DNA from 3 places in the Desulfuromonas versatilis genome. Region 1 is predicted to be linked to each of the others. Evidence: predicted binding sites of a transcription regulator. Region 1 holds the regulator's gene; each other region holds the start of a gene.
What was found. Region 1 encodes HrcA, which represses chaperone genes, less so after heat shock. Its sites were predicted from a motif close to TGTTAGCACTCNNNNNNNNNGAGTGCTAACA; they were not measured.
Positions count from the first base shown of each region.

Region 2: a site for HrcA is predicted at 5,133-5,163, ahead of rpoH (RNA polymerase sigma factor RpoH). Genes of this name have one in related genera too.
Region 3: a site for HrcA is predicted at 6,160-6,190, ahead of nrfH (cytochrome c nitrite reductase small subunit). Genes of this name have one in related genera too.

Region 1 covers NZ_AP024355.1:4,575,997-4,585,854, reverse strand. The annotation lists gene DESUT3_RS20485 (universal stress protein) at 1-461, shown strand, start outside; gene hemW (radical SAM family heme chaperone HemW) at 479-1,609, shown strand; gene hrcA (heat-inducible transcriptional repressor HrcA) at 1,761-2,801, shown strand; gene grpE (nucleotide exchange factor GrpE) at 2,814-3,419, shown strand; gene dnaK (molecular chaperone DnaK) at 3,480-5,390, shown strand; gene dnaJ (molecular chaperone DnaJ) at 5,521-6,633, shown strand; gene DESUT3_RS20455 (penicillin-binding protein activator) at 6,719-8,605, shown strand; gene DESUT3_RS20450 (carboxypeptidase-like regulatory domain-containing protein) at 8,718-9,506, shown strand; gene DESUT3_RS20445 (putative 2-dehydropantoate 2-reductase) at 9,523-9,858, opposite strand, start outside.
Region 2 covers NZ_AP024355.1:3,344,473-3,354,330, forward strand. The annotation lists gene DESUT3_RS14960 (DUF4197 domain-containing protein) at 1-509, shown strand, start outside; gene DESUT3_RS14965 (OmpA family protein) at 660-1,862, shown strand; gene DESUT3_RS14970 (lipid-binding SYLF domain-containing protein) at 2,064-2,771, opposite strand; gene DESUT3_RS14975 (class I SAM-dependent methyltransferase) at 2,795-3,442, opposite strand; gene DESUT3_RS14980 (tellurite resistance TerB family protein) at 3,448-3,909, opposite strand; gene DESUT3_RS14985 (DUF190 domain-containing protein) at 4,097-4,429, opposite strand; gene crcB (fluoride efflux transporter CrcB) at 4,574-4,945, opposite strand; gene rpoH (RNA polymerase sigma factor RpoH) at 5,202-6,050, shown strand; gene bamD (outer membrane protein assembly factor BamD) at 6,161-6,898, shown strand; gene DESUT3_RS15005 (acetyl-CoA hydrolase/transferase C-terminal domain-containing protein) at 7,278-8,846, shown strand; gene DESUT3_RS15010 (CHRD domain-containing protein) at 9,068-9,858, opposite strand, start outside.
Region 3 covers NZ_AP024355.1:2,673,076-2,682,933, reverse strand. The annotation lists gene DESUT3_RS12070 (DUF3750 domain-containing protein) at 1-381, opposite strand, end outside; gene DESUT3_RS12065 (zinc-ribbon domain-containing protein) at 710-2,422, opposite strand; gene DESUT3_RS12060 (hypothetical protein) at 2,706-3,113, shown strand; gene DESUT3_RS12055 (sigma-54-dependent transcriptional regulator) at 3,158-4,501, opposite strand; gene DESUT3_RS12050 (ATP-binding protein) at 4,519-6,072, opposite strand; gene nrfH (cytochrome c nitrite reductase small subunit) at 6,369-6,896, shown strand; gene nrfA (ammonia-forming cytochrome c nitrite reductase) at 6,915-8,420, shown strand; gene DESUT3_RS12035 (CAAX prenyl protease-related protein) at 8,550-9,227, opposite strand; gene DESUT3_RS12030 (GAF domain-containing protein) at 9,499-9,858, shown strand, end outside.

The DNA of each region.
Region 1 (9,858 bases):
AAAAGGCCCTGATCGCCGTCGACGGATCCCCCAATGCGCAACGTGCCGTTGAATATGCGGCGCAGATTTTGCCTCGGCTGGAAGAATGCGAGGCCTACCTGCTCGCTCTGGCGCCCTCCATCGCCGAGCAGAGCGACGAGCTCGACCCGGCCGTGGCCGAACCCGAACTTCACGGCGACGAGGATCACCGCGGGGAGTTCGAACGGCTGAGCACCGCGCTGGAGGCTTCCGCCGGTCTGCTGGTCAGCGCCGGAGTGCGGCCGGAGCGTATCAGCTCCAAGGTCCTCGGCCTGCGCATCAGCAAGGCCCAGGATATCGTCGACGAGGCCCGGGCCCAGGGGTGCGACACCATCATCCTGGGGCGCCGCGGGCAATCGCGGCTGCGTGCGCTGTTGCTCGGCAGCGTCTCCGCCGAGGTGGTGACCAAGGCCGCCGGACTCAGCGTCTGGGTAGTGGAGTAAGCTTCCGGCAACCTCTGATGCCCGCCCTCTATCTGCATGTCCCTTTCTGCCGTCGCAAGTGCCCCTATTGCGACTTCTATTCCCTGCCGGTCGCTACCGCGGCCCTCGCCGGCTACCCCGAACTGCTGATCCGCCATCTGCGTATCGCCGCCGCCACGGGTTGGCGGGGGCCCCTTGACACGGTTTTTTTCGGCGGCGGCACCCCCTCGCTGCTGCCGCCCGCCGCAGTCGCCGAGGTGCTCGGCGCCGCGCGGGAGCTGTTCGGCCTGGCTCCCCAGGCGGAAATTTCCATGGAGGCCAATCCGGGAACCCTCTCCTTGGAGTCGCTGGAGGGTTACCGCCAGGCCGGGGTGAATCGTCTCTCCCTGGGCGTGCAGTCCCTGGAGGATGGCGAGCTGCGCCGGCTGGGGCGTATTCACAGCGCGGCCCAGGCCCGCCAGGCCGTGGCCTGGGCCCGGCAGGCCGGCTTTGCCAACCTCTCTGTTGACCTCATGTTCGCTCTTCCCGGGCAGACGGCAGGCAGTTTGGCCCGGCAGCTCGAGGCCCTGCTGGAACTCTCCCCCGAGCATCTTTCCTGCTACGGTCTGAGCGTCGAAGAGCAGACCCCCTTTTACCACCTGCATCGCGAGGGAGGCCTCGAGCTGCCCGACGAGGAGACCTACGCGGAGCTGTTCCTGGCCCTGCACCGGAGCCTTGAGGCCGCCGGCTTCGAGCACTACGAAATCTCCAACTACGCGCGGCCCGGATTCCAGTGCCGCCACAACCTGCGCTACTGGCAGCGGCGCGGCTACCTGGGGGTGGGCGCCGGCGCCCATTCCTTTTGCCCGGCGGGGTTCGGCCGGCGCAGCGAGGTGCCCGGCGATCTCCAGGGCTATGCCCGGCAGCTGGCCGCTGGGCGTGATCCGGCGCGGCTGCTCGAGGAGTTCGACCAGCGCGGGGCCATGGCCGAAACCCTCTACCTGGGACTGCGCACCGCGCAGGGGGTGGACGAGAAGCGCTTCCGCGAGCGGTTCGGCTGCGGGGTCGCCGATGCCTTTCCCGAGGCTCTGGCCCGGACGGCCGGACAGCTGCGGCTGGAGCAGGGACGCTGGCAAATGGGGCTTTCCGGGTGGCTGGTCTACGACCACCTGATCAGCGCTTTTCTGTGAAAAAACCCGCAATTTTCCAGCCGCATTAGCCCTTGACAAAGGGGGGGGGGCGTTGTTATTTTGTGTTTCGTTAGCACTCCCGCTTGCCGAGTGCTAAGTCTGACCTGAAGGCCGGATTTTCCGGCTTGAGTTTTTTGGAGCGGGGCACGGGATGAGCGAGGAGCTCAACGAGCGGGGTCGCCGGATTCTGGAGGCGATCATCGAGGACCACATCATCTCCGCCGAACCGGTCGGTTCGCGGGCGGTGACCCGGCGCCACCCCTTCGGCCTTTCCCCGGCCACGGTGCGCAACGTCATGGCCGACCTTGAGGAGATGGGCTACCTGGTCTCCCCGCACACCTCGGCGGGGCGGGTGCCTACCGACAAGGGATACCGGTTCTATGTCGATTCCCTGCTGCAGGTCGGCCCGCTCAGCGAACTGGAGCGGCAGCGGATCGAAAAGTATTACCGGCTCGAGGGCTTGCGGGTGGAGGAGCGGCTGCGCGAGGCGGGCAAGGTGCTCTCGGCCATCTCCCACTACACCGGGCTGGTCATGGCCCCGCGCTTCACCTCCACGGTGTTTCGGCATATCGAGTTTCTCAAGCTCTCCCAGGGGCGGATCCTGGTGGTGTTCGTCTCCCAGTCGGGCCTGGTGCAGAACAAGATCATCGAATACCACGAAGAGATCTCCCAGGCCGAACTCGAGCAGATCACCAATTATCTCAACCGGACCCTCACCGGCCTGAGCATTCAGGAGGTCAAGGCGCGCATCTTCAAGGAGATGGCCGAGGAGAAGGCCCTCTACGACAAGCTGCTCAAGCGGGCGCTGCAGCTCTCCCAGGAGGCGCTCAACGAGGAGATGGGCGGGCAGCTGTTCATCGAGGGGGCCACCAACATCCTCGAACAGCCCGAATTCGCCGACGTCGAGCGGATGAAGCGGCTGTTCCGCACCTTCGAGCAGAAGGGAGTGCTGATGGATCTGCTCGACAGGTCCCAGCGGGCCAAGGGGGTGCAGATCTTCATCGGCAGCGAGACGGAAAACAGCATCATCGAAGGCTGCAGCCTGATCACCGCCACCTATTCAAGCAGTCGGGGCGCCATCGGTGCCCTCGGGGTCATCGGCCCCACCCGGATGCCATATTCCATGGTGATCCCCATCGTCGATTACACGGCCCGCCTGGTCAGCCAGGTTCTGGAGCTGGAGTCAGAGTAGGAGAAATCGAACGTGAGCAAAAAGCACAAAAAGGAACACGCCGAGACGCCGGCCGCCGAGGAGGCTGCCCCCCAGGCAGCGCCGGAGGCCGCCGCCGAAGCCGGGGCACCCGCCGAGCCCGCCCTGGAAGAGCAGCTCGCCGCCGCCCGCGAGGAGGCGCAGAAAAACTGGGATCTCTACCTGCGCCAGCGGGCGGACCTGGAAAATTTCCGCAAGCGCGCCCAGCGGGACAAGGAAGATACGGCACGCTTCGCCAACGAAGGGATCCTGCGGGAGATGCTCCCCGTCCTCGACAACCTGGAGCGGGCCGTGGAGCATGCCCGCCAGGAGGAGGCGAGCGGCAACGGCCTGCTGCAGGGCGTGGAGATGACCGTCAGCCAGTTCCAGAAGGCCCTGGAAAAATTCGGCGTCAAGCCGGTACAGGCCCTCGGTCAGCCCTTCGACCCGGCGGTTCACGAGGCCATTGGCCAGATCGAAAGCGCCGACCAGCCGGCCAACACGGTGGTGCAGGAGCTGCAGAAGGGCTACCTGCTCAACGACCGCCTGCTGCGCCCGGCCATGGTCATGCTGGCCAAGGCCCCTGCGGCCGGCCAGGAAGAGGCCGCCGGCAACGATTGACGCGCGGCGCCGACCAATCAACCAATTCAGCCAAGGAACATCACAAGGAGGATATAGATCATGGGTAAAGTCATCGGTATCGACCTCGGCACCACCAATTCGTGCGTTGCCGTCATGGAAGGGGGAGAGCCCGTCGTCATCGCCAACTCGGAAGGTTCCCGCACCACCCCCTCGATGGTGGCCTTTGCCGAAAGCGGCGAGCGGCTGGTGGGGCAGCAGGCCAAGCGCCAGGCGGTCACCAACCCGGAAAATACCCTGTACGCCATCAAGCGCCTGATCGGCCGCAAGTTCGATTCCGACGCGGTGCGCAAGGACATCGAGATCAGCCCCTTCAAGATTCTCAAGGCCGACAACGGCGACGCCTGGGTCGAGGCCCGCGGGAAGAACTACAGCCCGCCGGAGATCTCGGCCATGGTGCTGCAGAAGATGAAGCAGACCGCCGAGGATTATCTGGGCGAAGAGGTGACCGACGCGGTCATCACCGTGCCGGCCTACTTCAACGATTCCCAGCGCCAGGCCACCAAGGACGCCGGCAAGATCGCCGGCCTCAACGTGCTGCGCATCATCAACGAGCCGACCGCCGCCTCGCTGGCCTACGGCCTGGACAAGAAGAAGGAAGAGAAGATCGCGGTCTTCGACCTGGGCGGCGGCACCTTCGACATCTCCATCCTCGAGCTGGGTGACGGGGTCTTCGAGGTCAAGTCGACCAACGGCGACACCTTCCTCGGCGGCGAGGACTTCGACCAGCGCATCATCGACTACGTGGCCGACGAGTTCAAGAAGGAGCAGGGGATCGACCTGCGCAAGGACAAGATGGCCCTGCAGCGCCTGAAAGAGGCGTCCGAGAAGGCCAAGTGCGAGCTCTCCAGCTCCATGGAGACCGACATCAACCTGCCCTTCATCACCGCCGACGCCTCCGGGCCCAAGCACCTCAACATCAAGCTGACCCGCGCCAAGCTCGAGAGCATCTGCGGCGACCTGCTCAACAAGCTGGTCGAGCCCTGCAAGATCGCCATCAAGGATGCCGGCCTCTCGGCCTCGGAGATCGACGAGGTGATCCTGGTCGGCGGCATGACCCGCATGCCCGCGGTGCAGAAACGGGTCCAGGAAATCTTCGGCAAGACCCCCAACAAGGGGGTCAACCCCGACGAGGTGGTGGCCATCGGCGCCGCCATCCAGGGCGGCGTGCTCAAGGGCGAGGTCAAGGACGTGCTGCTGCTCGACGTCACCCCCCTGTCGCTGGGCATCGAGACCCTCGGTGGCGTGATGACCAAGCTGATTGAGAAGAACACCACCATCCCCTGCAAGAAGAGCCAGATCTTCTCCACCGCCGCCGACAACCAGCCGGCCGTATCGGTGCACGTGCTGCAGGGCGAGCGCGAGATGGCCGCCGACAACAAGACTATCGGCCGCTTCGAGCTGGTGGGGATTCCCGCCGCGCCCCGCGGCGTGCCCCAGATCGAGGTGACCTTCGACATCGACGCCAACGGCATCCTGCACGTCTCGGCCAAGGATCTCGGCACCGGCAAGGAGCAGTCGATCCGCATCACCGCCTCCTCGGGGCTCTCGGATGCCGAGATCGAAAAGATGGTCAAGGACGCCGAGTCCCATTCCGCCGAGGACAAGAAAAAGCGCGAGCTGATCGAGGCCCGCAATCAGGCCGATGGCCTGGTCTACACCACCGAGAAATCCCTCGCCGAGCACGGCGACCAGGTGGACGAGGAGACCAAGGGCAAGATCAAGTCCGCCCTCGAGGAGCTGAAGAAAGCCATGGAGGGCGACAGCGCCGAAGAGATCCAGCAGAAGACCGAGGCGCTGGCCCAGGCCTCGCACAAGCTGGCCGAGGCGATGTACGCCAAAGCCCAGGCCGCGGGCGGCCAGGAGGCCCCGGAGGCCGGCCCGGCCGGTGGCGCCAAGGACGAAGGGGTGGTCGACGCCGAGTTCGAGGAAGTCGACGACAGCAAGAAGTAGTTTCCCCCCCCCCCGGTTGAATAGTGTATAACCCTGCGGCAACAGGAGTCGGACCCGATCCGGCTCCTGTTGCCGTTCGCAGCATTGCAAGGCGCCATCCTGGACGGCCGCCTGCAAGGGAAGGACAAGCTTGGCCAAGCGAGACTATTACGAGGTGCTCGGGGTCAATCGGAACGCCAGCGAGACCGAGATTAAAAAGGCTTACCGGCGTCTGGCCCTGCAATACCACCCGGACAAGAACCCCGGCGACAAGGCGGCCGAGGAGCAGTTCAAGGAACTCTCCGAGGCCTATGCCGTACTTTCCGACGGGCAGAAGCGCGCCACCTACGACCAGTTCGGCCATGCCGGCCTGGGCGGGGGCGGCGGTTTCTCCTCCGAGGGCTTCGGCTTCGGCGGCAGCCCCTTCGAGGATATCTTCGGCGACATCTTCGGTGACATCTTCGGCGGTGGAGCGCGTCGCGGTCGCGGCCGCCGGGGCGACGATCTGCGCTACAACCTCACCATCAGCTTCGAGGAGGCGGCCTTCGGTCTGGACACCAAAATCCAGATCCCCCGCCACCAGAGCTGCGAGGAGTGCGGCGGCAGCGGCGCCCGCCAGGGCAGCGGCCCGAAAACCTGCGGCACCTGCCAGGGCGCCGGCCAGGTGCGCTACCAGCAGGGCTTCTTTTCCCTGACCCGGCCCTGCCCCGACTGCGGGGGCGAGGGCAAGATCATCGAGAATCCCTGCCCGGTCTGCCGCGGCGCCGGCAAGGTCAAGGGCAAGCGCACCATCTCGCTGAAAATCCCCGCCGGGGTGGAAACCGGCAGCCGGCTCAAGCTTAGCGGCGAGGGTGATCTCGGCAGCCACGGCGGCCCGCCGGGTGACCTGTATGTTGTCATTTCGGTGCGCGAGCACCCGATCTTCAAGCGCGAGGGGCAGGCGGTCATCTGCGAGGTTCCCATCTCCTTCACCCAGGCCGCCCTCGGCTGCGAACTGGACGTGCCGTCCCTGGACGGGAAAGTGCGGATTAAAATCCCCGCCGGAACCCAGTCGGGCAAGGTGCTGACCCTGTCGGGCAAAGGCATTCCGGTTCTCCAGGGGTATGGGCGCGGCGACCAACTGGTGGTGATCCGGGTCGAGACCCCCACCAAGCTCACCGGGCGTCAACGCGAGCTTCTCGAGGAGTTTGCCCGCGAGGGAGGCGAGGATGTCCATCCCATGGGCAAGGGGTTCTTCGACAAGGTCAAGGAGCTTTTCGGCTAATTTTCGTAAGGGGTAAGGCGTAAGGCGTAAGGGGATTTTCAGCCCGGATCGCTGCCGCCTCGCCGCTTTTTCTTAGGGAGGGGCCATGACGGGGTTCAGAGGGGTTCGCCTGCTGGTGCTGGCCGCCGCTTTCTGGGCAGTTGCCGCCAGTGCAACGGCGGCCGGGGTCGACCTGTTCGGGGAGCGGCGCCCGGTCACTACCGAGTCTTCCCTGCAGCAGGGGATCGAGCTGTACCAGGCCGGGCGCAGCGAAGAGGCCCTCGGCCTGTTGCGCGGCTTCGTGGTGCGCAACTACAATTCGCCCCAGCTGCCCACCGCCTACCTCTACCTGGGGCGGATTTTCTTCGATCAGGGGCGCCCCGACGAGGCGCTGCTCTATCTGGAGCGCATTCCCGCGGCCCAGCGGACCCAGGAGCTCACCCTGCTGGAGGGGGCGGCCCTGGTGCACACCGGGGAGGCCGAGCGCGGCTTGTCCCTGCTGCAGCAGGTTGCTCCCGATGGCCTGCCCTCCCGCGACCGCGCCCTGTTCTACGGCGCCATGGCCGAGGCCAAAGGCCGCCAGGGACGGCCCCTCGAATCCCTGGCCCTGCTTCACCAGGGGTTGTTGTCGACCGCCGCCCCGGAAGCGGAAAAACTGCTCGCCCAGGCCCATGGCCTGGTGCAGGGCCAGCTGAGCGACGCGGAGCTGGCGGAGGCCGCCTTCATGTTCCGCGGGACCCCGATCGGCGCCGACGTCAACCTCAAACTCGCCGAGCAGGCCCTGGCCGGCGGCGACCGGCAGCGGGCCCAGCAGCTGGCCGACGAGGCGGTGCGCAGCAACGCCGCCTTCCCCTACCGGGCCGAGGCGGCCAGCCTGCTTGACCGCAGCAGCGGCAGTTCCTACCTGCAGCGTGCGGTGGGCGTGCTGCTGCCGCTCTCGGGGCGTTACGCCACCTTCGGCCAGCTGGTCCGCCGCGGCATGGAACTGGCGCTGGAGATCCACAACCAGAGCGCCCCGGCCGTGCAGCTGCTGTTCCGGGACAGCGGCGCCGAGCCCGAAGACAGTGCCCGGGAGGTCGCCGAGCTGGCCAACGGCCAACGGGTCATGGCCATCGCCGGGCCCCTGACCGGCGGGGCCGCCGCGGCCGCCGCCACGCGGGCTCAGCAGGAGCGGGTGCCCCTGCTGACCCTCTCCCAGCGCGACGGGCTGCCCGAGACTGGCCCCTACGTGTTCCGCAACTCTCTCACCAACCTCCAGCAGGTCCAGACCCTGGTCCGCTACGCGGTGGGCGAAAAGGGGCTGCGTCGCTTCGCCATCCTGTTTCCCGAAAACAAGCTGGGCTACGAGTTCGCCGAGCTGTTCAGCCGGGAGGTCGAGGCCTTCGGGGGCCGGGTGGTGGCCCGGGAGGGTTATGCGGAGAAAGCCACGGATTTTCGCCGCCAGGTCAGGCTGCTCAAGGGGGAAAACCCCGACGCGCCGGAAAAGGAGGCCAAACCGGGGCAGGCTCCCGCCAGGCCGGAAGCCCCCTTTGATGCCCTGTTCATTCCCGACTACGCCGACCAGGTGGGCCTGGTCGCACCGCAATTGGCCTTTTACGGTCTCGACAAGCTTCCCCTGCTGGGCATCAACGGCTGGAACTCGCCCGACCTGCTGCGGGTGGCTGGGCGCTATGTGGAAGGGGCGGTCTTCGCCGACGGTTTCTTCCTCGCCAGCAGCAACCCCGTGGTGCGGGAGTTCGTCGCGCTCTACACCGCCAAGTACGGCGAAGAACCCTCGATTCTCGAAGCCCAGGGCTTCGATGCGGCCGGTATTCTGCTGAGTGTGCTCGATCGCCCCGAAGTGCGCAGCCGCGAAGATCTGCTCCAGGCCCTGACCCAGCTGCGGGATTACCCCGGGGTGACCGGGACCACCGGTTTCAATGGCCAGGGAGAATGCGAGAAGGGGCTGTTTCTGCTCCAGGTGCAGAACGGGGAATTCCGGCAGATCAATTGATAGTTCCGTGATTGGTGAATCGTGACTGGCGATTGGTAAAACACATAAAGCCCTGCCTTGGGAAACTGGCAGGGCTTTTTATCATCAGGGGTTTCGTGCTCCGGGGGCGACTATGGGGAATCTGGTTGGGAAAAATTGGCTGGGCGGACTGCTGCTGGTGCTGGGGTTCTGGTGGGTTGGGGGCTGCGCCCGGATTTCGGCGCCCGAGCTGGTCCTGCCGGAGGCGAGTAGCGCCACAGGCATCGCCGGAACGGTCAGCGACCGCGAGGGTGCGCCAGCCGTCGGGGCCTTTGTCTACGCCTATCGAAGCGCCAGGGGGGGCTTGCGCGGGCCGGCCGATTTCGAGGCCAGCGTGGATGAGGACGGCCGCTACTTTCTCGACCTGGTCGAGGGGCGTTACTACCTGGTGGCGCGTTCGCGGCACGGGGCGGCCATCGTCGGCCCGCCGAGGCCCGGCGATGCCTGGGCGCTGTTTGCGCACAACCCCGTGGAGGTCCGCCCGGGGCGGACCAGCCGGGCCGATTTCGTGCTGCAGGGGATCAGCCAGCCGATGCTGATGCGCGAGGGGACCCTCACCTCGGGGACCACGGGGTTTGCCGGGCGCGTGGTGGACGATTCGGGCAAACCGGCGACGGGCGCCTTCGCCATGGCCTACCGGGATGCGGATTTCCGGCGCATGCCCGATTTCACCTCCCCGGCGGTGGGCGAGGACGGCCGCTTCGTCCTCTATGTCCCCGAGCCGGGCCGTTACTGCCTGGCGGTGCGCACCCGCACCCGGGGGCAGCCGATGGCCGGCGAACTCTACGGCACGCTCGGCGAGGGGGAGGCGGGCTGCCGGCGCGTAGGGGAGGGGGAGCTGCTCGAGGTCGGCACCATCGTGGTGCGCCCCTACCGGCGCTGAGCCGGTAACCGAAGCCTCAGCGGCCCGGTTCCCCCAGCGCCAGCAGGGCGTGCAGCATCCGCACCCGGACCATTTCCACGCCCCGGGCGGCGGCCTGCTGCAGGGGGATGCCGTAGATCGCCTCGAGCTCCAGGGGGCGTCCCTCCAGCCGGTCGATCATCATGCTCGGCCGGTAGTGGTCCATGCCGTCGGTGAAACTGAGCATCCGCTCGACGAACTCCGCCGGCACCGGGCTGCTCAGCCCCTGGGCGTTGGCCCCGGCCACCACCTCCAGCATCAGGGCGCAGACCTGTTGGCGGGTCGGCGGATGCTCCAGCAACTCGGTGACGTCCTTGCCGGTCAGGGCGCACAG
Region 2 (9,858 bases), 1.2 Mb from region 1:
TGCGGCTGGTGGTGCCGCCGCCGTTTCTGCTGGCGGCGGACCTGCTGCGCATGGGCGGCACCCTGGTGCAGAAGGACCCGGTGGAGGCCGGCCTGAACCTGGCCGCCGAGCGCGCGGCGCCGTTGGCGGGGCCGATTCTGCTGGCGGCGCTTGAGCAGACCTCGGTGCCCACCATGCGTGAACTGCTGAATGCCGGGGAGACGGCCGCGACCGACTACCTGCGCAAGCAGACCGAGGGGAAGCTGGTCGAGGTCTTTCAACCGGCGATTTCCGCGACCCTGGCCGAAACCGGGGCGCTGGAGCAGTACCGGAAGGTCATGGAGGGCGCCAAGGACTTGCAGCCGGCCGAACAGCCCGCCGAGGGGACCGTGGCCGAACCCGCGGTCTCCCTGGAGCAGTACGCCACCACCCAGGCCATCGATGGCCTCTTCAAGCTGCTCGGCTCCGAAGAGCAGCGCATCCGCCAGGGGCCCGAGTTCGGGGACCTGGGGCTGCTGCCCGGCAAGTGATCCGCCGGCCGGAGGGCTGGGGCTGCAACGCTCCAGAGGGAGCGAAGGAGGGCACTTGTCAAACGGTTTTGCTCTGCTAACCTTTGAGCCAGTGCGTCTTCATTGTTTTTTATTCATCCCTGCTGCGATTGACCGGGAAGGAGGAATCCCATGAAATCTTCCAGGTTGTGTTGTCTGGCCCTGGCATGGCTGCTGTGCGGGGTGCTGGCCGCCTCGGCCTGGGCGGAGAACCGGCCGGGCGCCTTCACGCTGACGCCTTTCGTCGGCGGGCAGCTGTTCGAGGGCGACCAGAGAATCGAGGATGAATTGACCTACGGGCTGGGCCTGGGCTTCAACCTGACCCGGCGCTGGGGGATGGAGCTGGCCGGAAGCTATGTCGACACGGCCTTCGAGTCCCCCGCCTCGGGCGATGTCAAGGCGCTGGCCTACCACCTGGACGTGCTTTACAACTTCATGCCGAGCAGCGCCTTCGTCCCCTATCTGGCCATCGGCGGCGGCGCCATCACCTTCGACCCGGACGGAGGCGGCAGCGAGACCGAGGCCCTGGGCAACTACGGCTTCGGCCTGAAGAGCTTTTTCACCGACAACCTGGCCCTGCGCTTCGACGCCCGCCACCTGCTCTACGAGGCGAACAGCGACCTGGAGCACAACCTGCTCATGAACCTCGGGCTGAACCTCAACTTCGGCGGCGCCAAGGCGGCGCCCCCGCCCCGCCCGGAGCCGGAGCCGCCGAGGGACAGCGACGGTGACGGGGTTTACGACGACCACGACCGCTGCCCCGGCACCCCCTCGGGGGTGAGGGTGGACGCCAGGGGCTGCCCGCTGGACAGCGACGGCGACGGCGTGGCCGACCATCTCGACAAATGCCCCGGCACCCCCAAGGGGGCGCCGGTGGACAACCGCGGCTGCCCGCTGGACAGTGACGCGGACGGGGTGGCCGACCACCTCGACCAGTGCCCCGGCACGCCCAAGGGGACCATGGTGGACGAGACGGGGTGCGATTTGAAGTTCACCCTGCACATCGAGTTCGACACCGACAAGGCGCAGATCCGCCCCGAGTATCACGCCGAGCTGGCCAAGGCGGCGGAGTTCACCCAAAAGTACCAGGCGCCGACCTTCCTGATTGCCGGCCACACCGACAACGTCGGCAGTGCCGACTACAATGCCGAACTGTCCCTGCGCCGGGCCGAAAGCGTCCGCCGCTACCTGATCGAGAAGTTCGGGATCCCCGCCGAGCGGTTGGTGGCCCGCGGTTACGGCTTGACCAAACCCGTGGCCGATAACCGCAGCGCCGAGGGGCGGCAGAAGAACCGCCGGGTGGAGGTCATCTGCTGCGTGGTGATCCCCGAGTAGGCGGACCCCACCTGCATGGCGGCGCCCGAATACGAAAAGGGCCGGGAAATCCCGGCCCTTTTCGCATGAAAGAGGATGTCTGGCTGGCCCCTCCCGTGCGGTTTGTCCTGGGGCGCCAGGGGCAGATCTGCGGGTCGGCCCGGGGCGAACCCCCAGGTTCGCCCCTGCAACCATAGAGAGACGCCGATGGGGTTCGCTTTGCTAATCGGCAACAGCCGGGGCGAAGCGCCGCAGGCGTGCCCTGAGCTGGTCCACCTCGGGGTAGCGCGGCAGGCCCTCGCCGTCGAGCAGCATGCGCGGCTGGACGTTGCTGCGGCGATAGAACTCGCGGTTGGCTTCCTGATCGATCTGCAGCACCGCGCCGGCCAGGGAGACCCCGGCGAACAGGCCCCGGCTTCGCGAGTAGGAGTAGATTTCCGCGGCGAGCCGGCCATCGGTGGCGCCTTCCACCTGCCGACCCACCGGCCCGGCAGAAACCGCCGCGTCGGCGCCGAGGGTGATCTTGCCCTCGAGCAGCCCTTCGATGCTGCGCCGGGTCTTGAACACCAGGATGACGTCCGTCGACTGGGCGCCGATCTGCAGCCCGAGGCTGCCGCCGGTCAGGGAGACGAAGGCCGGATGGCTCCAATCCCCCGCCGGCCCGCGGACCAGCACCACCCCCTTGCCGTAGCGGCCGCCCAGCACCACCCCCACCTTGATGGCGCCCGGGATGATGACGACGCCGTAGGCGTTGGTCAGCAGCCGGGGCGGGATACCGCTTTCGGGGATCCCCACGGCCTGATCAAGCACTTCGATAACGTCACGCAGCTTCTGCGGTTCGGCCAGGCGCGCCTCGGCCGGGGCCGGCAGCAGCGCGGCGCAGAGAAGGGCCAGGGCAAGCAGGGTCGAGCCAAATACCTTTTTCATCATCCTTTTCCACTCCTCAGGTGCAATCAGCAATTCGAGTCCGGGCAATCGGCGCCCAGGGGCGCCTCAGCGCGGCTTTTTGCCGCGACCAGCAGGTAGGGAACCCGCGGATGGTTGGCCACCTCGAGCCGCAGCACCTGCCAGTGCGCCGAGGGGAGCCGGCCGAAGATCCCGGCGACGGCCCTGCCCTCTTCGGCCCCGCCGGGGTGCCCCGGGTAAACGACTACGGCAATGCGCCCCCCCACGGCAAGCCGCCTGGCCGCCGGCGCCAGGGCGGCCAGGGTGGTGGCCGGCTGCGTGACCCGCGTCGGGTCACCCCCGGGGAGATAGCCGAGATTGGCGATGACCGCCCGCAAGGCCCCGGTCTGGTAGCGCTCGAGATGCGCATGGCTGTCATGGGCCAGGTAGACCCCCGCCCCGGGCAGCGGCCCCGGCGCCGCCGGCCGCCAGGAAATGCCGGCGAGACGCAGACGCTCGGCAGTGGCGGCCAGCGCCTGTTCCTGAACATCGAAGGCCAGCACGGTGCCGCCGGCCCCGCTTTGGCGGGCCAGAAACAGGGTGTCGTGGCCGTTGCCGGCGGTGAGATCCAGCGCCGCCTGGCCGGGCTCAAGGACCTCGGCGAGCAGTTCGTGGGACCAGGCAACGATGCGGGTCAGGGGCTTTGCTGCGGACACGGGGTTCAGGAGCTGGCGCGCTGTTCGGCGAGCACCTTGAGCTTGGCTTCGATCATCTGCCGGTGAGAGATGTGCAGCAACTTGGCGAGCTGGCGCATCAGGTACTCCTCGTACTTGTCCAGCACCCCGTCGACATAGACGATACGCCAGAGGCTTTCGATGACCTCGAGTTTCTGCTCCAGGGAAAAGTTGGCGTCGATCTGCCGGGTGAACTGGTAGATGTCGAGGCTGGCCTCGCGCTCCTGCTGGGCCAAGGCGATGAGTTCCGCCGTGGCCTCCGCCGACAGCTGGAACTTGTCGGCCAGCAGATCCTTGACCAGCGTCGCTTCCATGGCGTGAAACTCGCCGTCGGTGTGGGCCATTTCGAGCAGGAGCACGCAGGCCGCCACCTGGATGCGGTCGGGCTCGGCCGCCGCGCCTTTTTCAGGCCCGGCCACACCGGTCAGCTTGCGGAGCAGGTTCAGCATGAAAATATTCCCAATCCTAAAAACGCATTTGGCCACGGATCAAATCCGATTAAATCTGATTTCAAGGCTTTGAAAGGCTCTGATCAGCAACCCTCAGGTGATCAACCCTGAAGATAACAATGTCTTTGACTTAATCAGAACCTATCCGCTTTTATCCGTGGCAGATTGCCTTTGGGGGTTGTTTAACTTACTTTCGATAGCGGATCACCCGAGCCTTTTCCAGGGTGATCATGCCGCCTTCGATCATTGCGTCGAGCCTGGGCAGCAGGGCCTCGATCTTCTCCTGGCGCTCGACCACTTCGATGACCACCGGCAGGTCGTTGGAGAGCCGCAGCAGCTTGTCCGAATGGGTGACGCTGCGGGCGCCGAAGCCCATGGCCCCCTTGAGGACCGTGGCGCCGGCGAATCCCTCCTGGCGAAACAGTTCCACCAGCGCCTCGTAGAGCGGTCGCCGCTGCCAGCGGTCGCTTTCGCCGATGAAGATGCGCATCAGCGTCTGTTCGCCTTCGAGCTTGGTCATCCGTTTCCTCCCGGTTTCCGGTGGTTGCTGCCCAGGTTTCAGCTCGATGGATTTCCGTAGGGGCGAAGCTGAGTGTTCGCCCTGGTCCATGGGCCAAGCTCTCCGAATTGCCGCCCGCCCCTGGGAAAATCCGCGGAGTCGCCCCTACAACTGGCGCGCCAGGTAAATCCCCAGGCCGGCGAAGGCCAGGCAGAGCAGCACGTTGAGCAGCACGTTGGCGCCGGCCTGCAGCAGGCTCCCCTCTTCGAGCAGGCGGAAGGTTTCGTAGGAGAAGGTCGAAAAGGTGGTGAAGCCCCCCATGAAGCCCACGGTGATCCCCATGCGCAGTTCGCTGCCGAGCAGTGAGCTGCGCAGGCTCCCCTCCATCACCAGGCCGAGCAGGAAGGACCCGAGCAGGTTGACCGCCAGGGTCCCGTAGGGCAGGCCCCGTCCGGCCAGGGCGTAGGCCCACCCGGATAAATAGTAACGGCCCAGGCAGCCCAAGGCGCCGAACAGGCCGATATAAATCAGCTGCATGAAATGACCACCGTCCGAAAATGCGCGTCGCGCCCGTTCCGGCTCCCTATCCAGCCGGCCCGCCAGGGGCCATTATCCGGCGCCCTCCGCGCCCTGTCAACCGCCAATCTCCCCGCCCGGAACGCGTTTTCTGTCCCCGGGCGGTGGAGCTGGCATCTTGAATTATTTAATACCTTTTGCTATATATATTTAGCACTCACCGGAACAGAGTGCCAACAGCTAGTCAATACAAGACTTTTTCGAGGAGACGGAGTCGATGAGCAATCTTTGCCTGCCGGTTACCGCCGACACCTTTGAACTTTACATGGCCGAGATCAACCACTTCGACCTGCTCAGCCGCGAGGAGGAGGTCGAACTGGCCAGGCGCTACCGCGCCAAGGGCGACCTGGAGGCCGCCCACCGCCTGATCTGCGCCAACCTGCGTTTCGTGGTCAAGATCGCCCAGGAGTACCGGGCCTACGGAATCCGCATGCTCGACCTGGTGCAGGAGGGAAATGTCGGGCTGATGATGGCGGTCAAGAAATACGATCCGGAGCGGGGCATCCGGCTGATTTCCTACGCGGTCTGGTGGATACGCGCCTATATCCACAATTTCATCATCCGCAGCTGGTCGCTGGTCAAGATCGGCACCACCCAGGCCCAGAAGAAGCTCTTTTTCAAGCTCAACCAGACCCGCGCCGCGGTACGCCGCCTGACCGGGCGTGAGGACACCCAACTGGTGGCCCGCGAACTGGAAGTAAGCGACGCCGAAGTGGAGGAGATGGCCCTGCGCATGGGCTCCCGCGACGCCTCGCTCGATCTGCAGCTCACCGAAGGCGAGGACTACAGCCTCATGGACACCCTCGCCGACGATCGCGAGAACCAGGAGGCGCTGCTGCTGCAGAAGGAAGAGCAGCGCCTGCTCAGCTCCCAGGTCGGCGATGCGCTGCAGCGGCTCAACCCCCGCGAGCGGCGGATCGTCCGTGAGCGCATCCTCGCCGAGCAGCCCCGAACCCTGCAGGAGCTGGCCGATGACTACGGCATCAGCCGCGAACGGGTGAGACAGCTGGAAAAGAACGCCCTGGACAAGCTGCGCCACAGCCTCCAGGCAGCGGAGGCTGGGTGACCAGGCAGGGCCAAGGGGCGCCCGCGGACCCGATTGACATTGACAAACACCGGCACTTCCCGTACTTTCTTCGGGTCTTGAGGAATATCTTTGCCGAGGGAAACTCCTAGATGAAACGGTTGCTTCTGACACTCCTTATCCCCCTGCTGGCCGCCGCCTGCACTTCGACGGTGGTGCCCCAGCCCAAATCCGCCGAAAGCTACCTGCAGGAAGGTGAGAACTTTTTCGAGCGGGGCCTCTACGACGACGCCATCGGCGCCTGGGAAAAGGTGCGTGACTCCTATTATTCGCCCGAACTCAACGTGATCGCCGAGCTGAAGATCGCCGAAGCCTATTACCTGGACGAGCGCTACGCCGAGGCGGCCGCCGCCTACGAGGATTTTCTCAAACAGCATCCCGACCACGAAAAAACCTCCCGGGTTCTCTACGAGCTCGGCATGTCCTATTACAATCAGCGGCTCTCGGCCGACCGCGACCAGGGCGCCACCCGCAACGCCCTGTCCACCTTCGAAAGCTTTCTCCAGCAGTTCCCCCAGGACCCCAAGGCCGAAGGGGTTCAGGTCATGGCCGACCGCTGCCGGGACCTGCTGGCCGACCACGAGCTCTACGTCGGCAGGTTTTATTACCGCACCAAGAAATATGCCGCCGCTTCCAGCCGCCTGGAAGGGCTTTTCAAGCGCTACCCCAACTATTTCCACCGGGACGAGGCCTACTATTACCTCGGCCAGGCCTACCTCATGAAAGAGGATCGGACCCGCGCCGCCCAGGCCTTCAACGAGCTCTACCGAGAGTTTCCCAACAGCGAGTTCATTCTGCCGGCCCAGAAGCTGCTGGAAAAGCGTTATTGAGCCCCCGCCCCCCCGCCACGCCGCTGACCGTTCCGCCCTCCCCCCCGGGAGGGCTTTTTATTTTCGTTAAATATTCAGCCCCACCTGGCCAGGTGGGGCGCATACCACAAGTGGGATAATTGTTTTTACTTGACTTGCCGTTTACGTCATTATATAAAAGTTAGCGCTGGATATAACGGAATTCTAAAATGGCGTGTTAGAGCATTTTTAAGCCCTTATTATTCCAGCCTTTTTGACTCTAACTATATTTTTTGACAGGATTTTTTCACCGAACCAAGCCCTCAGGCAGACCTTTCACGGCGTTCTAAATCCGCTATTCAACCTTTTGGTCGGTAGCGCACCCTGTCGGTGCCACGACAAATTACGAAGGAGGAGAGAGATGTCTACAATTCAGAGCCGCATCCGCCGCAAATCCCTGCTCAACAAGGTGGTACAACCCGAAGAGCTCATCCCGATGTTCAAGAACGGGATGAACCTCGGCTGGTCGGGTTTCACCCCCGTCGGCTACCCCAAGGTCATGCCGGTGGCACTGGCGGACCACGTCGAGCAGAACAACCTGCAGGGCAAGCTGCGCTTCAACCTGTTCATCGGCGCGTCGGTCGGCGTTGAAACCGAGGACCGCTGGGCGAGCCTCGACATGATCGACCGCCGCTGGCCCTACCAGACCGGCAAGAACATCCAGAAGGGGATCAACTCGGGCAAGATCCGCATGGGCGACAAGCACCTCGGTCACTTCGCCCAGGATATCGGCTACGGCTTCTACACCGAGAACGGCCGCATCGACATCGCCATCATCGAGTGTACCGACATCGCCGAAGACGGCGGCCTGGTTCTCTCCGGCTCCTGCGGCATCTGCCCCGAGCTGTGCCAGGTGGCCGACAAGATCATCATCGAGCTCAACACCGAGATGCCCTCCCACGAGGGTCTGCACGACATCATCGAGCCGGTGGCTCCGCCCAACAGGCTCCCCTACCTGATCACCGACGCCGGCTCCCGCGCCGGTAGCCCCTACGTGCGCTGCGACCCGGACAAGATCGTCGCCATCGTCGAGTCCAAGAAGCTCGACAACGGCCGTCCCCTGGGCCCCCCGGACGAGATCTCCGAGCAGATCGCCGACCACATCCTCGACTTCCTGCAGAATGAAGTCAAGCGCGGCCGCCTGCCCAAGAACCTGCTCCCCCTGCAGTCGGGCGTCGGCAACATCGCCAACGCGGTCGTCGGCGGCCTGGTCAAGGGCCCCTTCAAGAACCTCTCGGTCTACACCGAGGTTCTGCAGGACACCATGCTCGACTTCTTCGACAGCGGCAAGCTCGACTTCGCCTCGGCCTGCTCCCTGTCGCTCTCCAATGAGGGCTTCAAGCGCCTCTACGCCAACTGGGACGAGTACACCAAGAAGATCGTCCTGCGCCAGCTGTCGATCTCGAACCACCCCGAGCCGATCCGCCGCCTGGGGTGCATCGCCATGAACACCCCGGTCGAGTTCGACATCTACGCCCACGCCAACTCGACCCTGGTCGGCGGTACCCGCATGATCAACGGCCTGGGCGGCTCCGGCGACTTCCTGCGCAACGGCTTCCTGAAGATCATGCACACCCCCTCGGTGCGCCCCAGCAAGTCCGACCCCACCGGCATCACCTGCGTGGTTCCCAAGGCGCCCCACGTCGACCACACCGAGCACGACCTCGACGTGCTGGTCACCGAGCAGGGCCTGGCCGACTGCCGCGGCCTGGCGCCGAAGGATCGCGCCCAGGTCATCATCGACAAGTGCGTGCATCCCGACTACAAGCCGATCATCCAGGAATACTTCGACATGGCCAAGAAGATCTGCCTGGAGAAGGGCGTCGGCCACGAGCCCCAACTCTTCGACCGCTGCTTCAAAATGCAGTGGAACCTGGAGAAGAACGGCACCATGAAGGTCGACAACTGGGACGTCAAGATCGACTTCTAAGCATCGCTGCAGTTGCAACTGCAATCGCCCCTCCGGCTCGCCGGAGGGGCTTTTTTTGTGGGGCGCGAGGGATCCCTGGCCCACCCTCCCCAACCCTCTCCTTGAGGGAGAGGGAGTCTTCGGGAGGCCATGGCAAATAACCGACATGCAGGTACCGCACAAAAAAACGGGCCGCTCGTTCAAACGAGCGGCCCGTTTCCGTGATCCCCCCCTGGTTAGGCTTAGCGCAGGCGCAGGGGAATGGCCTGCGCGCTGCCGGCGGAACTCAACACGAACACCTGGGTGCTGGTCCCGGGGTTGGCCACCGACTTGCCGCTGAAGCGCCAGAGGCCGGAGGTTCCGGTGCCGGTGACCGCCGCGGTCCCGATGACCGGGCCGGAGTTGGACCCGGCCCGCAAGGCCACCGCGTTGCGGCCCAGCTGCCCGCGAATCTCGCCCGGCGGGTTGGCCACGGTGTGCACCTGGATGTAAGCCTGCCCGGCCAGGATGGCGTCGACCACGGCGGTGAGATTGGCCAGCGGCCCGCCCACCGGATTGTCCACGTCGGTCACCGTGGTGGTGTTGCGCGGATCGCCCGCCGGGAACCGGGTGGCCGGGGTCACCGTGAGGGGGCTGTTGGTGCCGGCGGGCACGCCCACCGTGCCGATATCGCCATCGGCGTCGAACAGGGTGACCGTGATCGGCCCCCGCTCGCCCAGGGCCCCGACGTGGATGTGGGCGGCGGTGATATCGACAAGCCCGTCGATCTGCAGGGTGTAGTCCAGGTCAGTGACGGTGCCGGCGCCGTCGCGGATCACCGTGAGGGTGATCGAACCGCTGCCGGTGCTGGCGGCCATCAGCGGGGTGTTCCAGAGCCCCGCGAGCGGGGTAAAGAAGAAGGTGTTCCCCGCGCCGTCGATCCCGCTCAGCCGGGTGATGGTGCTGTTGCCCTCGATGTCCCACTTGAGCAGCTTGGTGCGCAGTTCGGCCGAGGCGGCGCCAAGCTGTTCGACGACCACCGTCACCTGGGCCG
Region 3 (9,858 bases), 1.9 Mb from region 1:
TTCGACGGCGGCGATCAGGGTTTGGGCTTCGGGTCCCCTGCGGTCGACCAGCAGCCTCGGCTTTTCGCCGTACCAGAAGCGGTCGGGGACGTCCTTTTCGATGCGCAGCACCGGCAGGCCCCTTCGCTCGCGCCAGCCGATGACCTCATAGACGGTGTAGGAGGGTTCGGCGGTTCGTTTGGTGGCGATCCAGGTGTGGACGGCGAACCAGCCGCGCCACCCCCAGGCCGGCGCGGCATACACCTGGAGCACGGCCTCGCGGGTCTGCGCCGGGTCGGGGGCGATGCCCGCCGGCTCCCGGCTGGCGGTGCGCCAGTCCCGCTCCCCCGAGCAGCCCGCAAGTACCAGCAGCAGTGAAAGGCAGCAGCATAGCTTTCTCACGGCATCTTCCCTCCCGGATAAGCCGGCTCCCCCCCCCCCGGCCAGCCTGCTACTTCCTCTCTTACCACAGGTATTCGGCCGGCGGCAACTCCCCCGGCTTGCTGCGGAGTCGTTCATTCAGCGGCCCGGAGGAAGATTATTGGCTTCAGAAACCGGGCTATCGGTTGATGCGCAGCATGGATGTCATCCAGAAGCTGTTCGGGCTCTTTCTTGATCGGCTCCCTTCGCCCTGATTCTCTGAGCGCGGTTAGGCTCGCGGCCCGCCGGGCAGGCGGGCGTCTGCACCGGCACCGGTGCGTTGGCCGCGTCCCGGGGGAGCCGACCTCCCTCAGTCGCCGAGAATCACCTCGAAGGCGCGGCTGCTGCCGGGGTCTTCGATGGTCCACTCGGCGAACACGGTCTCCTGAGCGTTGGTCCAGTCGTAGCGGAAGACCTTGAGCTGCAGCTTGGTCATCCAGGCATCGGGCAGGGCCTGGTAAGCGACTTCGAAGACGTTGCGTCCGTCCTGCAGGGTGGCGCTGCCGGTGTAGTTGTAATTCATGTCGCGCTCGCCCTCGATGGGGTAGATCTCCTCGCCGTTGAGCCGGACGCTGCCCCGGTAGTTGATCGCATAGACGTAGAGCATCACCTCCGCCGGATTCTCCCCGGTTCGGGGGACCACCAGGGTCGTCGGGGACTGTGCCGGCGCGGCCGCAGCACCCATCCCCGTTTGCTGTTCCGCTTCGGCAAGGGGCCGCGCCTCCTGCTCCACGAAGGCGGGTTGCGGCCGGTAAGTCGCGGTAGCCTGATACGCCTCGAAGGATCCGGAGCCGCGCAGCTGGTTCAGTCCCTGCCACATCGCCGGGCCGAGCAGCAGCAGCCCGAAAACCGGCACCACCAGGTAGCCGGCTGTCCCGGCGAGCAGCCATTTGGCCTTTTCGCGGCCCGATCCGGGATAGCTGAGGTTGGTTTTGATGGCGCGCAGATCGCGGAAGATCTCGTGGTAATAGATCAGGGTGAAGGGCCCGAGCAGCAGGCTGGCCAGCAGGCCGACGATCGGGATGAGCGAAACGACAGTCCCCAGCACCCCCAGCAAGAGCAGGCGACCGCAGACCCCCCAGCCGTGGCCGCGCACGTAGGCGCGGCTTTTGAGCAGGGCCTCCATGCCCCTCACGTCGTCGTGGGCGAGCACGAACTGGGCAAAGACGAACCAGACGGTGAACAGCAGGCCGGGGAGGATGAAGGCCAGGTAGCCGCCGCAGAGGATGAACCCGGCCAGGGTGAAAACCCAGAGGAAGGAGCGGAAATTCTGGATGCCGTAGCCGAGTGCCTCGCGGACCCCGAGGTCCTCGTCGACGATGGCGTAGGTCATGGCCGCGCAGACCGCCGTGACCACCAGCAGGGACAGCCCGACCATGACCAGGGCGGCCAATCCCATGACCACCGGGTTGTCCCCGAACATCCCCCGCAACAGATCGGCCCCCGATCCCAGCAGAAAATAGGCGGCCAGGGCCAGCACCATGGCCAGCAGGTTGATGCCGATCAGGGTCAGGATGCGCCGCTTGAAAACCTCCCAGGTCCGGGAGAACAGCTCGCCCAGGCCGGCAAGCCGGGTCGGAGCCGGGCCGTCGGCATCCTCGCTGGCGGCAGCTGGCGTCAGGGTCGGGTGCTGGGGGTTGGCAGCCAGCCTGGTGGCGTCGCGGAACAGTTCCCCGCGGATGGTGAATTCTTTCTCGCACTGCCGGCAAAGCACCTTGGCAGGCCGCGGCGGAATCTTCTCCCGGGGAACCTCGCGGCGGTAACCGCAGTGGGGGCAGGTGATCACCGCCTGCTCGGCCAGGTTCGGGGTGGCTGCGGGGGATTTCGGGGCAGGGGCGCTCGGTTGTGCAGCGGCAGGCGGGGGCGGTTGAGGTGGCGCCGGTCGGGGCGCTGCCGGCGTGCCCCCGTCGAGGTTGAACAGCTGCTTGCATTTCGGGCAACTCACCCGCTTGGTCCCCGCAGGGATACGATCGGCGGGAACCTGCTTGCTGAAACCGCAGTGGGGGCAGGCCAGGATTCTCATTGAAGACCTCCGGGTAGCTCGTCTTTTCACCGGGGAAATGGCGATCTTGTATATGAAATTCGTGTTTCAGCAAAAGTTGTGCCGTCGTTTACGGGATCCAGCCGATGGACTTCTGCAGGAGGAAGGTCCTCCCCCGGGTCAATTGCCGGGCATTTCCGGGATCAGGGGGGGGCGGTGAGGAGAAAAGACGGATCAGAAGCCCTTGGGAGGACGGGTAGGGCACCGGTTGCATTGAATTCTCAACCCGGATTGCTATGCTTGTCTTGCAGGCGGGAGGGATGAAATGAAAAAACTCATCTTCGTGGTCGTATTATCGGTAGCGGCGCTGCTGTGCGGCATGGGCGAACGGGGCGGGCCCCCGGAGGGCGCACTGCCCAAAACCGAGGAGAATTTCCGGGTCAGGCTGATCGACCGCTCCGGGCAGTCCCTGGAGCTCGAGCAGTTCTCCTTCAAGGGGAAGGTTTTCCTGGAGGGAGAGGTGGGCAAGGGGCAGTTGACCGTACCCTTCAGAAACATCCGCAAGATGACCTTTGCCGCCCCGGAGGGGGAATTGGTTCCCGTCGACCTGCAACTGCGCGCCGGTTCCGCGGTCAGGCTGCAACTGCAGGGAGGGGATCTTTTCTACGGCAGCCCGGGCTACGGCACCTTCCAGATCCGTGGCGGGGACGTTCAGAGCATCGACTTTCTCTGATCTCGTTTGCCGCCTGCGGCCGAGCGGTGCCGCGGGTAAGGCGGCTAAAGCTCGTACTGCTTCATCTTCTCCCAGAGGTTTTTTCGGCTGATTCCCAGGATCGCCGCCGCTTCGGTCTTGTTGCCGTCGGTCTTTTTCAACGCCCCCAGGATGCACTTCTTCTCGGCGCGGGCCACCGCCGCGGCGAGCTCCTCCACCTCGGCCTCCTCAGCTCCGGCCTGGACGGCTGCGCCACGGACCTCCACCGGCAGGTCCCAGAGCTGGATCCTGGAGGCCGGGGCCAGCACCGAAACCCGCTCCAGCATGTTCCTGAGTTCCCGCACGTTGCCGGGGAAGCTGTAGCCCTGCAGGGCCTTGGCGGCTTCGGCGGAGAGTTCCAGGCGCAGGCCCCGCTCGCGGCCGAACTCCCGCAGGAAAAAGCCGGCCAGCTCGAGGATGTCCTCCCCGCGTTCCCGCAGGGGCGGGACGCTGATGGGGATGACCTGCAGGCGGTAGAACAGGTCCTGGCGGAAGTTGCCCTTTTGCACCTCCTCGGCGAGGTTTTTCGCGGTCGCGCAGAGCACCCTGACATCCACCGGGATCGGCGCCTTGCCACCGAGCCGCTCGATCTCGCGCTCCTGCAGCACCCGCAACAGCTTGACCTGCAGGTCGAGGGGCATGTCGCCGATTTCATCCAACAGGATGGTCCCCTGGTCGGCCAGCTCGAATTTGCCGATCACCTGCTTGTCGGCACCGGTGAAGGCGCCTTTTTCGTGGCCGAACAGCTCCGATTCGAGCAGCCCGGCGGGGATGGCGGCGCAGTTGACGCGGATGTAGGGCTTGGCGGCGCGGCGGCTTTCGTAGTGGATGGCCGCCGCCACCAGCTCCTTGCCGGTGCCGCTCTCGCCATGGATAAGCGCCGAAGCTTCGGCCATCGCCACCTGGCTGACCAGCCTGAGCATCTGCTGCATCGGCGTGCTCGAGCCGATGAGCGGACGACGCGGGCCGCAGCTGTTCTCCAGCGACACGCAGCGGGCCTTGACCGCCTGCACCTCGAGGATGCGCCGGATCCGAAAGCTCAGGTCCTCCAGGTCGAAGGGCTTGAGGATGTAGTCGACCGCGCCTTTTTTCAGGCAGTTCACCGCGTCGTCGGTGCTGCCGTAGGCGGTCATCATCACCACCTCGGTCCTGGGGGAGAGCTTTTTCACCTCGGCCAGCAGGCTCGCGCCGTCCATCACCGGCATGCGGATGTCCGAAACCAGAACATCGTAGCGGTTGGCCTTGACCAGCTCCAGGGCCTGCGCGCCGTTGGCCGCCTCATCCACCTCCCAGCCCTGGTCGCGCAGGTGGTCGAGGACGGTGATGCGCATGATCTCTTCATCTTCCGCGACAAGCAGTCGTGCCGTCATATTTTGCCCTATCCCGTTCAAGTGGTTGCGTCCTGTTCCACCAGCGGCACCCGCAGCGTGAAAACGGCTCCCCCCTCGGGTGCGTTCTGTGCCCTGAGTTCTCCCCCCATGCGATCCACCAGCGAGTAGGAGACCGAAAGCCCCAGCCCGGTCCCTTCGCCGACCTCCTTGGTGGTAAAGAACGGCTCGAAGATTTTGTCCAGATGCTCCGGGGCGATCCCCGGGCCGGTATCCGCGATCCTGATCACCAGGGCGTTTTCCTCGATGCGGCTTTCCGCATGCAGGGTGCCGCCCTCGGCCCCCATGGCCTGCACGGCGTTGCCCGCCAGGTTCATGATCACCTGGCGCAGGGCCTCCAGGCCGACCACCAGGGGCCTGCCGACCTGCAGCTGCAGGTTCAGCTCGAGGTTGCGGCGGCCCATGCAGGTGAGTTCCAGGCACTCGCGGATCATCTCGTCCACATCCCCCAGCTGGATGCTCAGCGGCTCCTTGCGGCCGATCTTCAGCAGCTGCTGCACCGTCCCCTTGATCCGTTCGACCCCCTGGCCGAGCAGGGTCAGGTAGCGGGTCTGCAGCTCCGGTTTGTCCAGGCTCTTTTTCATGGTCTGGATGCAGTTCTGCATGCCGCCCAGGGGGTTGTTGATTTCGTGGGACAGCCCCGCCACCAGGCGCCCCAGGGCGGCGAGCTTTTCGCTCTGGAAAACCTGCTCGCGGGTCGCGTCGAGTTCGCGCTGGGACTGTTCGAGGCGCTGACAGAGATTGCGGTAATGGGCGGCCAGGGTGCCGATTTCATCCTCGGGGTCGGCTACCAGCAAGCGCTCGAAGTCCCGCCGCTCGGGATACTGGTCCATGGCCCGGGCGAGAATTTTCAGGCGGTTGACCACCAACCGGTCGAACAGCAGAAAGATGGTCAGCGAGACGATGACGATGGTGGCCAGGCCGATATTCAACAACAGTCGATTGTTGGTGTTGATTTCGGCGAAGGCCCAGTCCATGGGGATCGAGACGCTCATCCCGCCGCGGATGTCGCCGACCTGGTAGCCGGGGTCGGTATGGCAGTTCAGGCAGGTGCGTTCCACCTTCAGGGGGGCCATGTAGCGCAGCCGGTGCCTGCCCTCGACCAGCTCCATGGTCACCGCTTCGGCGGCGCCCTCTTCAAAGATCTCCAGGCTGCGGCGTTCGAAGGCGTCGGGGATATTGGCCGGATTGAGCGGATGCAGGCTGGTCACGTTGAACTGCCCCATCCCTTCGCTGGCGGCGTAGGCCGAGAGTTCGCGGGTGACCATGGCCGGGTTGCGCTTGACCAGCCAGTTGCCCATCTCGTCCTTGATCTGCCCCTGTTGCAAAAAGGGGTTTTCCTCGACCCCCGGCCCCTTGACCAGGAACAGGCCGTTGTGGTCCGCCACCCATTGCCGGGTGATGCGGATCTGGTCGAAGAGCATCTTGGCCTGGCGGGTGGCCTGCTCCACCACCAGCTCCTCCTGAAAGCTGGAGGTGCGGTAAAAGGTGACCCCGAAAGAGCAGCAGGTCACCAGCCCCACGAAAATGATGAACTTGGTTTTTAACTGCATGGGACGAATGGCCTCTTGGCGCAAGAGAAGGTGGTGGGTTTCCTCTCCCCGCAACGGGCGGGCAGAGGTTTAACCGATGCTACCGGATGGTAACACAAGTCAGCCTCCAGGGCTACCATCCGGTAGCGCCGGAAAACATTCCAATTCTGTAAGTTATTGAAAAAACTTGATAAAAAATCTGGCACGGGGGTTGCTCAGATAAAGCTGCAAGCCGAAAGGGGGCAAGCGTAAAGCTGATCAATCAAGAGAGTGACCGGGGGCATCGGCATACCATCAATTTTTGCAAAGGGCTGCTTATGGAAACCAAAAAACTCATGACCTATGTGTCCATCTGTGCTGTGGCGACCGTCATCGGAACGGCGGCCTTCCTGGTGAATGAATCCAGGATGCTGTCGTACCTGTCGAGCGATCCGAAGGTCTGCATCAACTGTCACACGATGAACACCCATTATGCCACCTGGCAGCACAGTTCCCATCGGGAAGAGGCCACCTGTGTCGACTGCCATCTGCCGCGCGATTCTTTCCTCAACAAGATGATCGCCAAATCCAGAGACGGCTTCAACCATTCGCTGGCCATGACCCTGGGCAGCTACGGCAGCAATCTCCGGGTCACCGACGACGCGGCGCGCCGGATCCAGGACAACTGCATCTCCTGCCACCAGGAGGCCGTTTCCCAGATGCTGGCCAACAGCGAGCTCTACCAACACGGGGATGCTGACGTGCAGATGGGGCGCCGCTGCTGGGACTGCCACCGCGAGGTCCCCCACGGAACTACCAGAAACCTGACCACCGCTCATAACAACCTTGGCGTCAAAGAACTTTAAAAACTACAGGAGAGAGACATGAGAAAATCAACCTTGCTGACCATCGTCTGTGTCACCGTCATGGTTCCCATGCTGCTGCTGGGCGTTTCCATCAAGGAAAACAAGGCCGCGCAGCAGGCCATCAACGAAGTGCCGAAGATTCCGAAACTGGAGCCGAGAAGCTCCGAGTGGGGCAAGTACTTCCCCCGCCAGTACGAGACCTACATGGGCACCAAGAAGAGCGACGAAATCAAGGACGTGCTCCAGGGCAGCCCGGAGCTGGTGATCCTCTGGGCCGGCTACGGCTTCTCCAAGGACTACAACGCACCTCGCGGCCACTTCTACATGCTCGAGGACAACATGAACACCCTGCGCACCGGCGCTCCCCTCAATCCCCAGACCGGCCCGATGCCGACCCCCTGCTGGACCTGCAAGTCCTCCGACGTGCCGCGGCTGATCGACAAGAAGGGCGAGCTGGACTTCTACACCGGCAAGTGGGCCCGTCACGGCGGCGAGATCGTCAACCCCATCGGCTGCGCCGACTGCCATAGCAACGACACCATGAAGCTGACCCTGACCCGCGACTACCTGAAGCGGGCCCTCGATGCCGAGGGGAGCAAGCCCTTCGCCGAGGCCACCCATCAGGACATGCGCTCGCTGGTCTGCGCCCAGTGCCATGCCGAATACTACTTCAAGGACACCGAATGGACCGACGACCAGGGTCAGAAGCAGGTCGCCAAGGTGGTCACCTTCCCCTGGGACAACGGCATGGTGGCCGAGGACATCGAGACCTACTACGACCAGCGCAACTTCGTCGACTGGACCCATGCGCTGAGCAAAACCCCCATGCTCAAGGCGCAGCATCCCGACTACGAAACCTTCATCACCGGCGCCCACGGCAAGCAGGGGCTCTCCTGCGCCGACTGCCACATGCCCTATGTGCGTGAAGGCGGGGTCAAGTACACCAACCACCAGATCGGCAGCCCGCTGGACAACATCGCCAACACCTGCCTGAACTGCCACAGCGGCACCGAGCAGGAATTCCGCGCCACCATCGCAGAGAAACTGGCCCGCAAGGACGAGCTGTCCCGCACCGCCATGGACATCCTCGCCAAGGCCCATCTCGAAGCCAAGCAGGCCTGGGACCTGGGCGCCACCGAAGAGGAAATGAAGCCCGCCCTGCAGGACATCCGTCACGGCCAGTGGCGCTGGGACTACTCCATCGCCGGCCACGGCGCCTTCTTCCACGCCCCTGAAGAAACCCTGCGGGTGCTCGGCAGCGCCATCAACAAAGGCCAGGAAGCCCGCATCAAGCTGCGCGCGATCCTCGCCAAGTACAACGCCGGCGACTTCCAGGCTCCCGACTTCTCCACCAAGGAGAAGGCCCAGCAGATCATCGGCCTGCCCTACGACAAACTGGTCGAGGAAAAGCAGCAGTTCCTCAACGGGCTGAAGCAGGAGTGGTTCAAGCAGGGTGCGGAGAAGGGGATTTACGACCCGAAATCGCGAGAAGGGATGGAGCTGAAGACCTCCTACCCCAACTGAGGTTGATCCTCCGCAATTGATCCGTACAACCGGGACCGGGCCTGTTCGCCACAAGCGGACAGGCCCGGTCTGTTTGGGGAGGTAATGCGCAGAATTCAACGGCAGGCCCGGCGCCTGCCGCGGCAGGTTCTACCAGAACCGCCATTGCCCTGTCTGCAGCACGTAAACCCCAAGGGCCAGGTTGGCCACGGCATGGCAGAGAACGCACTGAGCGATGCTCCTGGTGTAGTAGAGCAGCAGGTTGAAGGCCGCGCCGGCCATCATGCCCGCAAGGTAGTAGTTGTGTTCCAGGCCGAACAGAACCACGGTGACCAGGAACGAGGTCCAGGAAAAGGCCCCGATGGGCACCTTGGTGAAATCGTTGCCGATGACATATCTGAGCAGGAAAGAGCGCCAGAACAACTCTTCCATGACCGGGACCACAAGCACCGCTCCGAACAGGCGAAAGGCAATCATCCAGGAACGCAGGCGGGTATCTTCGAAAACTGAGGGGTCGAGCCCCTTGGGGTCGCCAAAGGTGGCGAAGGGCCAGTCCATGTTGACCCAGAGCGCAAAAACAATCAGCCCGACAACGATGCTTGCCAGGGTGTGATCAACCCTCCCCAGGTCAGCAGGGCGGAGTTCGTCGTATCTCTTCCGGAAAAAAACCACCACCCCGGCGGTTACCAGCGCTTTGACCGGGTAAAGATACGGCAGGAAGGAGCCGCCCTGGCTGATCAGCCCCTGGTCGATGGCCATGCGCAGCAGCTCCTCGACACCGATGAAGCCCATGAACACGGCAAAAGGAAAAATGCGGGCCAAAGCCATGAGGGGTGTCTTGCCTCCTGTGTCGAGGTTTAGGTTCAATTCAGGAGCGAATGCTAACATAGGGTTAAGATTATTCCAACTTTTGGGTGCAACCAAAAAAAAATGCTTGGCTCCGGTTTTGTCGAAGATTTTAACAAAAGCCGATGACTCCTGATAAACTGACGAGAAACTAATACCTTGGAGGCGCGGCGCGAATTTTGCTGAGTCGTATTAAGCATTTTTCGTTTCAAGCCGGGACCCACGTTCCCCTTGCCTGAATTGTTGCAGGGCTATGACCAACTCACAAACCGCCAACGATCTTTGCCAGAAAAAACTGGCGATCATCGAGGAAATCGGCAACGCGATTCTCGCTACCGATGACGTCAGCACCATCTCCTACCTGATTCTCGATCTGGCCATCAACCACACCCGCGCCGAAAAAGGCTCCCTGATGCTGGTGGGGGGGCAAAAAGAGCTCTATATTCTCAGCGCCCGCGGTCTCGAGCACAAGCTTGCCAAGTCTTATCGGATCAAGATCGGCGAGGGGATAGCCGGCACCGTGGCCGCCCGGGGAGAAGCCGTCCTTGTAAAAGATATCGACAGCGACCCTCGCTTTCAGAACAGCCAACGGGACCGTTACAAAACCCGCTCG